DNA from 2 places in the Cellulosimicrobium sp. Marseille-Q8652 genome. Region 1 is predicted to be linked to the other one. Evidence: predicted binding sites of a transcription regulator. Region 1 holds the regulator's gene; the other holds the start of a gene.

Region 1 (4,404 bases):
CACCGGGGTCTTCACGTCCGCGACGCTCGCCCTCGGCGGGACCTTCGACGCCGTCGCCCGTACCTTCGGGCTGGGCGGGGGCGCGTCGGACGGCGAGGAGGCGCCGTCCTGGCGTGGCCTCGACGTCGGCAGCCCGTTCGACTACCCGCGCCAGGGGATCCTCTACGTCGCGAAGCACCTGCCGACACCCGGGCGGGAGGCCGCGACCGAGCACCAGCTCGACGAGATCGCGGCGCTCGTCGAGGCGGCCGGCGGCCGCACCCTCGGCCTGTTCTCGTCGCGTCGCGCCGCGGTCGCGGCGGCCGAGGCGATGCGCGAGCGGCTCGACGTCCCCGTGCTGTGCCAGGGGGACGACCAGCTCCCGACGCTCGTGCGCGAGTTCGCCGACGACCCGGCGACCTGCCTGTTCGGGACGCTCTCCCTGTGGCAGGGCGTGGACGTGCCCGGCCCGTCGTGCCAGCTCGTGCTCATCGACCGCATCCCGTTCCCCCGGCCGGACGACCCGGTGCGGTCGGCGCGCGCCCGCGCGGTCGAGGCCGCCGGCGGGAACGGGTTCATGCAGGTGTCCGCGACGCACGCCGCGCTCCTGCTCGCGCAGGGCGCGGGGCGCCTGGTCCGTTCGACGACCGACCGCGGCGTGGTGGCCGTGCTCGACCCCCGTCTCGTCACGGCGCGCTACGGCACGTTCCTCACGCGCTCGATGCCGGGGTTCTGGCAGACGACCGACCGCGAGGTCGCTGCCGCTGCGCTGCGACGCCTCGCCGCCCTAGGCTGAGCGCAACCCACGAGACGGAGGCGCGATGACCGACGCAGGCACCACCATGCCCATCCCCGAGGAGCGTGCAGGGGGACCGGTCCCGCCGGCGGGAGCCCGGACGACGAAGCTCGCGATCGTCGGGGCGGGGGCGGTCGGGTCGACCCTCGCGTACGCGGCGCTCATGCGCGGGGCGGCCCGCACGGTCGCGATGCTCGACGTCAACCGTGCCAAGGTCGACGCCGAGGTCCTCGACCTCCAGCACGGCATCCAGTTCATGCCCATGGCGAGGGTCGAGGGCTCCGACGACGTCGCGGTGTGCGCGGGCGCGGACGTCGTGGTCGTGACCGCCGGTGCGAAGCAGAAGCAGGGGCAGACCCGGCTCGACCTCGCGGAGGGCACGATCGGTCTCATGCGCACGATCCTGCCGGGGCTCGTGGAGGTCGCGCCGGACGCCGTCTACGTCATGGTCACCAACCCCGTCGACATCGTCACGTACGCCGCCCTGAAGTTCTCCGGCCTGCCGCCGGAGCGGCTCTTCGGCAGCGGGACGGTGCTCGACTCGTCGCGGCTGCGGTTCCTCGTCGCGCAGCACTGCGGCGTCGCGGTCCAGAACGTCCACGCCTACATCGCCGGCGAGCACGGCGACAGCGAGATCCCGCTCTGGAGCTCGGCGACGATCGGCGGTGTCCCGCTGCTCGAGTGGCCGGGGATCGCCGGCCACCCGCCGCTCTCCGAGGACGCGCGCGAGGCGATCGCCCGTGAGGTGGTCGAGTCGGCCTACCGGATCATCGAGGGCAAGGGCGCGACCAACTACGCCGTCGGCCTCGCCGCGACGCGCATCATCGAGGCGGTCCTGGGCGACGAGCACCGGCTCCTGCCCGTCTCGACGCTCCTGGACGGCGACTACGGGATCCACGACGTGTGCCTGTCGTTGCCGACGCTGCTCGACCGCCGCGGCGCGAGCGAGCGTGTCGACGTCCCGCTGTCCGACGCGGAGCTGACAGGTCTCCAGGGCTCCGCGGAGTCCCTGCGCGCGGTCGCGCGGCGGTTCGGCCTCTAGGAGCACGCGACGACGGGCCGGCGATCCCGCGGGAGGGATCGCCGGCCCGTCGTCGTGGGGGAGCGGCCGGGCCGGCGGCCGCGGCGCGGACGGACCGGTCCGTCAGAGGCTGCGCAGGACCGACACGACGCGCCCGAGCACCTGCGCGTCGTCGCCGGGGATCGGGTCGTACGCGGAGTTGTGGGGCATCAGCCACACGTGCCCGCCGCTGCGCTTGAACGTCTTGACGGTCGCCTCGCCGTCGATCATCGCCGCGACGATCTCGCCGTTCTCGGCGACGTTCTGCCGACGCACCACGACCCAGTCGCCGTCGCAGATCGCGGCGTCGACCATCGAGTCGCCCTGCACGCGGAGCAGGAAGAGCTCACCGTCCCCGACGAGCTGGCGCGGCAGCGGGAAGACGTCCTCGACGACCTGCTCCGCGAGGATCGGGCCGCCCGCGGCGATCCGGCCGACCACCGGGACGTAGGACGGCAGGGGGTGCGCCTCGTCGTGCACCTGCTCGTCGGCGACGCGGACGAGGGGAGCGGCGCGGCGGCCGTCGTCCGGCTGCACGACCTCGATGGCGCGCGGACGGTTCGGGTCCCGGCGCAGGTACCCCTTGCGCTCGAGCGTGGTGAGCTGGTGCTTGACCGAGGAGGGGCTCGTGAGCCCGACGGCCTCGCCGATCTCCCGCATGCTCGGGGGATACCCGCGCTGCTCGACGCACGAACGGATCGTGTCGAGGACGAGGCGCTGCCGTGGTGTCAGGCCGTCGCTGCCCGCCGTGCCGTCGGGGAGCTCGCGCACCTCGGCGAGCCCCGCACCCGTGTCCCTGCCGCGTCCCGCCATCGTGGTCTCCGCCCTCGTCGCCTCGCGGTCGACGCCCCGGTCGCAGGGAACCTGCACCCCGTACGGCACGCCGCCCTCCGTCGGTGGCGCCCGCGGCGTGGCCGGGGCGCCGGTCGACCCGTGCCCGGTGCGTCGTCCCTGGCGGGAGGCGCTCCGGGCCGGACGTGTCCGGTGGACATGTCCGGCGAACCGACCTGGTCCCAGGTTAGGGGAGAGCGCACCACGAATCAAACATCTGTTCGAGCATGTCTCGACTCCGTGGGTGGATCGTGATAGACCTTCGTACAGGTGTTCTACGCACAGGTGTTCGATCCGGCTCCCGGGTCGACGACGCAGACCTCGCCGGGCCGGAGCGACCGGGGAAGGCGCTCCGGCGCCGGCGAGGGACGGAGGCAGTGATGACGAGTGTGACGACAGGGTGGGACGGCCGGCTGGACCGGTCGGACCGCGGTGCGCGGCGTCAGGCCGGGACGGTGCGCCGCACGGGGGGCGCTCCCGAGGCGCCGCTCCGGCTGACCCGCCGGGGCCGGGTCGTCCTGGTGCTCCTCCTCGCGGTGCTCGTCGTGCTGGGCGCACGGGTCGGGAGCGCGGTCGCCGGCTCGGCGGGAGAGCCGGAGGAGGTGCGCGTCCACGTGGTCGCCGCGGGAGAGACGCTGTGGGACCACGCCGCACGCCTCGCGGATCCCGGTGAGGACGTGCGCGACGTCGTGGCGCGGATCGTCGACCTCAACGGCCTGTCGTCCTCGGGGCTCGCGGCAGGGCAGCGGCTGCTGCTCCCGGTCGACGGCTGAGGCACCGGACGTTCTGTGACCCAGGACACGCGGTGCGGCGCGATCAGGTGCTCTCCGGGGCTTGCGCTGACGATTAGGCGGCCCTAAGTTAGTGTCACCTCACTCGCCAGGCTGGGGGGCCGGGCGGGAGGCGGGGTCGGCGGTCAGCCGCCACCCCTGAGCACGTCGGCGCGTGCGAGGCGAGTCGCGCGCGAGATGGGGACGGGGGCGTCCCGACGGGGGCGACCGGAGACCGGTCGCCCCCGTTCTGCGTCTCCGGACGGCGGCGTCCCCGGTTCCGCACCGTCGCGCGGGCGTCGGCGTGTTGCACCGTCGCGGGGCGGCGGCATACGTTCGTCGCGCCGCTCTCGCCCTGCGAGTGCCGCGGAACCCCCAGCCGAGGAGAGTCGCCATGCACTGCCCGTTCTGCCGTCATGCGGACTCACGTGTCGTCGACTCCCGCACGTCGGACGACGGTGCGTCCATCCGCCGTCGTCGTCAGTGCCCGCAGTGCCAGCGACGCTTCACGACGATCGAGACGGCGAGCCTGTCCGTCGTCAAGCGGTCCGGTGTGACGGAGCCGTTCTCGCGCGAGAAGATCGTCAACGGCGTCCGCAAGGCGTGCCAGGGTCGACCCGTCAACGAGGACGACCTCGCGCTCCTCGCCCAGCGGGTCGAGGAGACGATCCGGGCCAGCGGGAGCGCCGAGCTCGACGCCTACGAGATCGGTCTCGCGATCCTCGGTCCCCTCCGCGAGCTCGACGAGGTCGCGTACCTGCGGTTCGCGAGCGTGTACCAGGCGTTCGACTCCCTCGAGGACTTCGAGAGCGCGATCACGTCGCTCCGTGTCGAGCGCGAGGAGCGGACCGCCGCCCGGTTGACCGGGGCGCGCGCTGACGCGGCGGTGGACGCGGGGGCCGCGACGGGCGGGCCCGAGGAGGCCGAGGGGACTGCCGGCGGCCTGGACGCCGCGTCCCCGACGCGCT
Region 2 (4,404 bases), on a different contig from region 1:
CCGCAGCGCCTCCCGGTGACGGGCGACCCCGACGACCTGGCGCTCGATACGGCCGAGCGTGCCCTCCGGGAGCACGACGTCCGACGCGGGGACACGGTCGCGCCGCAGGAACGTGAGACCCCCCGCCGTGGGGCCGAAGTCGGACGTGGTGAAGGTGACGACCTGGCCACGCAGCACGCTGTGCTCCACCATGGCGGCACGCAGCTCGGCGAGCAGGTCCAGCGCCGCGTCCTCGCCGGGGCACATCACTTCCAGGGCGGCCTCGTTCCCGTGCCGGGGGCTGGCGGCGCGCTGGAGGACGGCGACCGGTGTGCCCGCGTGCGTGAAGAGGTGGAGACCGAAGGAGACTGTCCGTCGGTCGGAGTCCGGTCCCGTCGCCGCGCGCGCGTAGTCCACCGCCCCGACCGGGAACTGCCGCCACAGGGCCGAGTGCTCGACGATCTCCGAGAACGACATGTGCATGCGCTGCTCGCCACCACCGACACCGAGGAGCCGTCCGCCGCCGTGCCGGGCGATCACGACCTCGAGCGCCACGTCCGCGTCGACCTGGCGCAGCGAGGAGACGGTCTCGGAGACGACGGCCAGGCCGCGCGGGTCGGCACCGAGGTGCTCGCGAAGCACGTCCATGACCGAGGGAGCCGATCCGGCCTGCTGTCGCTGGCTGCGCTCGTTCACGACGGCCATGAACGTCGAGAACCTGTCCAGGAAGTCGGCGGTCTGCTCGTCGTCGGCGAAGTCTTCGGCAGACGTGGGCGCGGACGCGGCGGAGGGCGTGAGAGGCATGGTGCGAAACTAGGGCCCGTGACTCACACGCCACGGGACCACACGCCGCCGCTCTCGCTCGGCGAGGCCGACGCGTTCGACACCGCCACGCTGGAGCTGCCGGGCTGGCGCCACGTCTACTCGGGCAAGGTCCGCGACCTCTACGAGCCGGACCTGCCCGCCGTCGGCGGGGTGCACCCCCTCGGCGACGTGGTCCTCGTCGTGGCGAGCGACCGGGTCAGCGCGTACGACCACGTGCTGTCGCCCGGCATCCCGGACAAGGGCGTCGTGCTCACGCAGCTCAGCCTGTGGTGGTTCGAGCAGCTCGCCGACCTCGTGCCGAACCACGTCGTGTCGACCGAGGTGTCGGCCGAGCCCGGTGACGGGCTCGTGCCCGACGTCGTCGCGGGCCGGGCGATGATCTGCCGACGGCTGGACATGTTCCCGGTCGAGTGCGTCGCGCGGGGCTACCTCACGGGCTCGGGGCTCGTCGAGTACCGCGCGGGCGGGGCCGTGTGCGGCGTGCCGCTGCCGGACGGCCTGGTCGACGGCTCTCGCCTGCCGGCGCCGATCTTCACGCCCGCGACGAAGGCGGCCGTGGGGGAGCACGACGAGAACGTCTCGTTCGAGGTCGTGGCCGAGCAGGTCGGCGTCGAGGACGCGACGCGCCTGCGCGACCTCACGCTCGCGGTGTACGCGCGGGCCGACGAGATCGCGCGCGAGCGCGGCGTGATCCTCGCGGACACCAAGCTGGAGTTCGGGGTCGACCCGACCACGGGGGCGACGGTCCTCGGGGACGAGGTCCTGACGCCCGACTCGTCGCGGTTCTGGCCCGCGGACCAGTGGGACCCCGGCCGTGCGCAGCCCAGCTTCGACAAGCAGTACGTGCGCGACTGGCTGACCTCGCCGGAGTCGGGCTGGGACCGGTCGGCCGACGCGCCGCCCCCGCCGCTGCCCGCGGTCGTCGTGGCGCGCACGCGCGACCGGTACCTCGAGGCCTACGAGCGGCTCACAGGTTCGCCGCTGGCCTGAGGCCCTCCCTCGCGTCCGTCCCCGACGGTCAGGCGGTCCGCGCTCCGGCGCGCAGGTAGGTGTGCCCGCTCGGCGCCGTCCACCGGACCGTGCCGTCGTGCAGGAGCGCGGGGCGCCACCCGTCGCGTGCCCGCACCACGTGGTGGTGCCGGCACAGCGCGACGAGGTTGTCCGCGGCGTGCGCGGAGTCGTCGCCCGGCCGGGGCGCGACCACGTGGTCGAGGTCGCACCGGAACGCCGGCACGGCGCACCCCGGGAACGTGCACGTGACGTCCCGTGCGAGGACGGCGGCGACCGTGCGCACCGAGGGGCGGCCCGTCGGCGCGAGGTCGGTGTTCGGGGGGAGGGGTGGTGCAGCCAAGACCGGTCTCCGTCCGCTGGCATGGTGAGCGTGCGAGGACGGAGAAGGGGCAGGACCCCGCCCTCGCACGCGTGGTCGAGCGTGCGTCTCGAACACGTGTTCGATAGTAGCTGCACCCTCTGACAGTGTCCCGCCGGAACCCGGCGGTGGTGCGACGGCGTCAGCCGGCGCCACTCTCTTGGCGCCATAGGTCGTCGTGCGATATATATCGCCCATGGCCAGGGTGACGGACGGCGGGTTCCGCATGACGGAGCAGTCGTACCTCGTGCTGCTCGCGCTCGTCGCGGAGCGGCGTCACGGGTACGCCGTCATCCAGGCCGTCCGAGAGCTCTCGGACGGGCGCACGCGGCTCGGCGCGGGGACGCTCTACGGGAACCTCGACCGGCTCGTCGCTGCCGGTCTCGTCGAGGCGGTGGGGGAGGAGGTCGTCGACGGGCGGCTGCGCCGCTACTACAGGGCGACCGACGACGGGCGACGCGCCGCCCGCGCGGAGACCGTGCGCCTGGCCGAGCTCACCGAGCAGGCGCGACGCTCGCTCTCCCGGCTGCCCGGTGTGGACGGCGCCGCCCCCGCCGGAGGCCCGGCATGACGCCGGAAGGCCGTCCCGGCGCGCAGCAGGGCGGGGACGAGCCCCGTCGTCACGAGGGTGACGGCGGCCGGTACGCGCGCTCCGCGCGGTTCTGGCTCAGGGCCTACCCGCGCCGGTGGCGCGACGCGCACGGCGACGAGGCGCTCGGGGTGCTGCTCGACCTCGCGCCCGCTCCCGACGACGCGTCCACGGCGAGGGGGATCGGCGCTCGCGAGGCGTGGGGGCTGGTGCGAGCGGGGTGGGGTCTGCGCCGGCGCGAGCACCCGCCACTCGGGCGGTGGCTGCTCTACCGCATGTTCGACGCGCGGCTTCCCGCCCGCTACTGGTGGTGGGTGGCGGACGACATCCACGGCACGTTGTTCTCGTGGCGCACGAAGGCGTTGAACATGGCGATCGTGCTCGCGATCTGGTTCGGCGTGCCAGCGCTGCAGGGCTGGCTGTTCGGGCAGAGCCCCGTGACGTTCTCGCCGTGGATCGTCCTCGTGGTCCTGGCCGGCTCCGCCCTCGCCGGCGCGGTCTGGCGCGAGAGGAACGTCGAGCGCGCCTGGCGCAAGCACGTGCTCGGCGGCAACATCCCCGTCGGCCCCTCGCGCGCCGTCGGGTCGTGACGCAGGCCGCTGGGTCAGGCAGCGGGACACCGTGCGGCAGGCTGTGGACGACGGACGGGACGCGAGCGGGGCGCGGGTAGACTGGCCGCGGAATCCCGCCGTCGGCTCCCGCTCGCTCACGCCGTGACGTGCCGCCACGTGCAGCACGCGCCCGTGACCGGGATCCCGGAGCCCCGGCCCTCCCGAACTCTTCGCCAAGGAGCACCCGTGGGACGCGTCGTCGTCGAGGTCATGCCCAAGCCCGAGATCCTGGACCCGCAGGGCAAGGCCGTCGTCGGGGCGCTGCCTCGCCTCGGCTTCACCCAGTTCACGTCCGTCCGCCAGGGCAAGCGGTTCGAGCTCGAGGTCGAGGGCGACGTGACGCCCGAGGTCCTCGCGGCCGCGCAGGAGGCCGCCCTGACGGTGCTGTCCAACCCGGTCATCGAGGACGTGGTCCGCGTGGCCGACGCCGTGACCGACGCGGCCGGCACCGTCGCCTCCGAGGGCCTCGCCTGATGAGGGCGCCCACGTCGCTCGCGACGGCCAGGATCGGCGTCGTCACGTTCCCGGGCACCCTCGACGACCGCGACGCGGCCCGCGCCGTGCGCCTCGCCGGCGGCGAGGCCGTCCCGCTGTGGCACGCCGACGCGGACCTGCACGGCGTCGACGCCGTCGTCCTGCCCGGCGGATTCTCCTACGGGGACTACCTGCGCGCCGGTGCCATCAGCCGGTTCGCGCCGGTCATGGAGTCGCTCGTCGACGCGGCGCAGGGCGGGCTGCCGGTGCTCGGCATCTGCAACGGCTTCCAGGTGCTCACCGAGGCGCACCTGCTGCCGGGCTCGATGATCAAGAACGACCACCTGCACTTCCTGTGCCGGGAGCAGGTCCTCGTCGTCGAGAACGCCGAGACGGCCTGGACCCGCGACTACTCCGCCGGCCAGCGCATCACGATCCCGCTGAAGAACCAGGACGGGCAGTTCGTCGCCGACGACCGCACCCTCGACGAGCTCGAGGGGGAGGGTCGCGTGGTGTTCCGCTACGACGGCTGGAACCCCAACGGGTCGCGCCGCGAC

Evidence for each region. Region 1 encodes LexA, which represses DNA repair genes until DNA is damaged. Its sites were predicted from a motif close to TCGAACANNTGTTCGA; they were not measured.
Region 2: ACWPWV_RS04485 (HNH endonuclease signature motif containing protein) is a predicted target of LexA. The motif match lies at 2,244-2,259, and genes of this name have one in related genera.

The regions. Positions count from the first base shown of each region.
Region 1 is NZ_CBCOPS010000002.1:1,676,599-1,681,002, reverse strand. It holds gene ACWPWV_RS17530 (ATP-dependent DNA helicase) at 1-775, shown strand, start outside; gene ACWPWV_RS17525 (L-lactate dehydrogenase) at 822-1,817, shown strand; gene lexA (transcriptional repressor LexA) at 1,920-2,648, opposite strand; gene ACWPWV_RS17515 (LysM peptidoglycan-binding domain-containing protein) at 3,047-3,439, shown strand; gene nrdR (transcriptional regulator NrdR) at 3,831-4,404, shown strand, end outside.
Region 2 is NZ_CBCOPS010000001.1:1,015,813-1,020,216, reverse strand. It holds gene ACWPWV_RS04495 (AAA family ATPase) at 1-783, opposite strand, end outside; gene ACWPWV_RS04490 (phosphoribosylaminoimidazolesuccinocarboxamide synthase) at 874-1,794, shown strand; gene ACWPWV_RS04485 (HNH endonuclease signature motif containing protein) at 1,823-2,155, opposite strand; gene ACWPWV_RS04480 (PadR family transcriptional regulator) at 2,370-2,744, shown strand; gene ACWPWV_RS04475 (hypothetical protein) at 2,741-3,352, shown strand; gene purS (phosphoribosylformylglycinamidine synthase subunit PurS) at 3,560-3,847, shown strand; gene purQ (phosphoribosylformylglycinamidine synthase subunit PurQ) at 3,847-4,404, shown strand, end outside.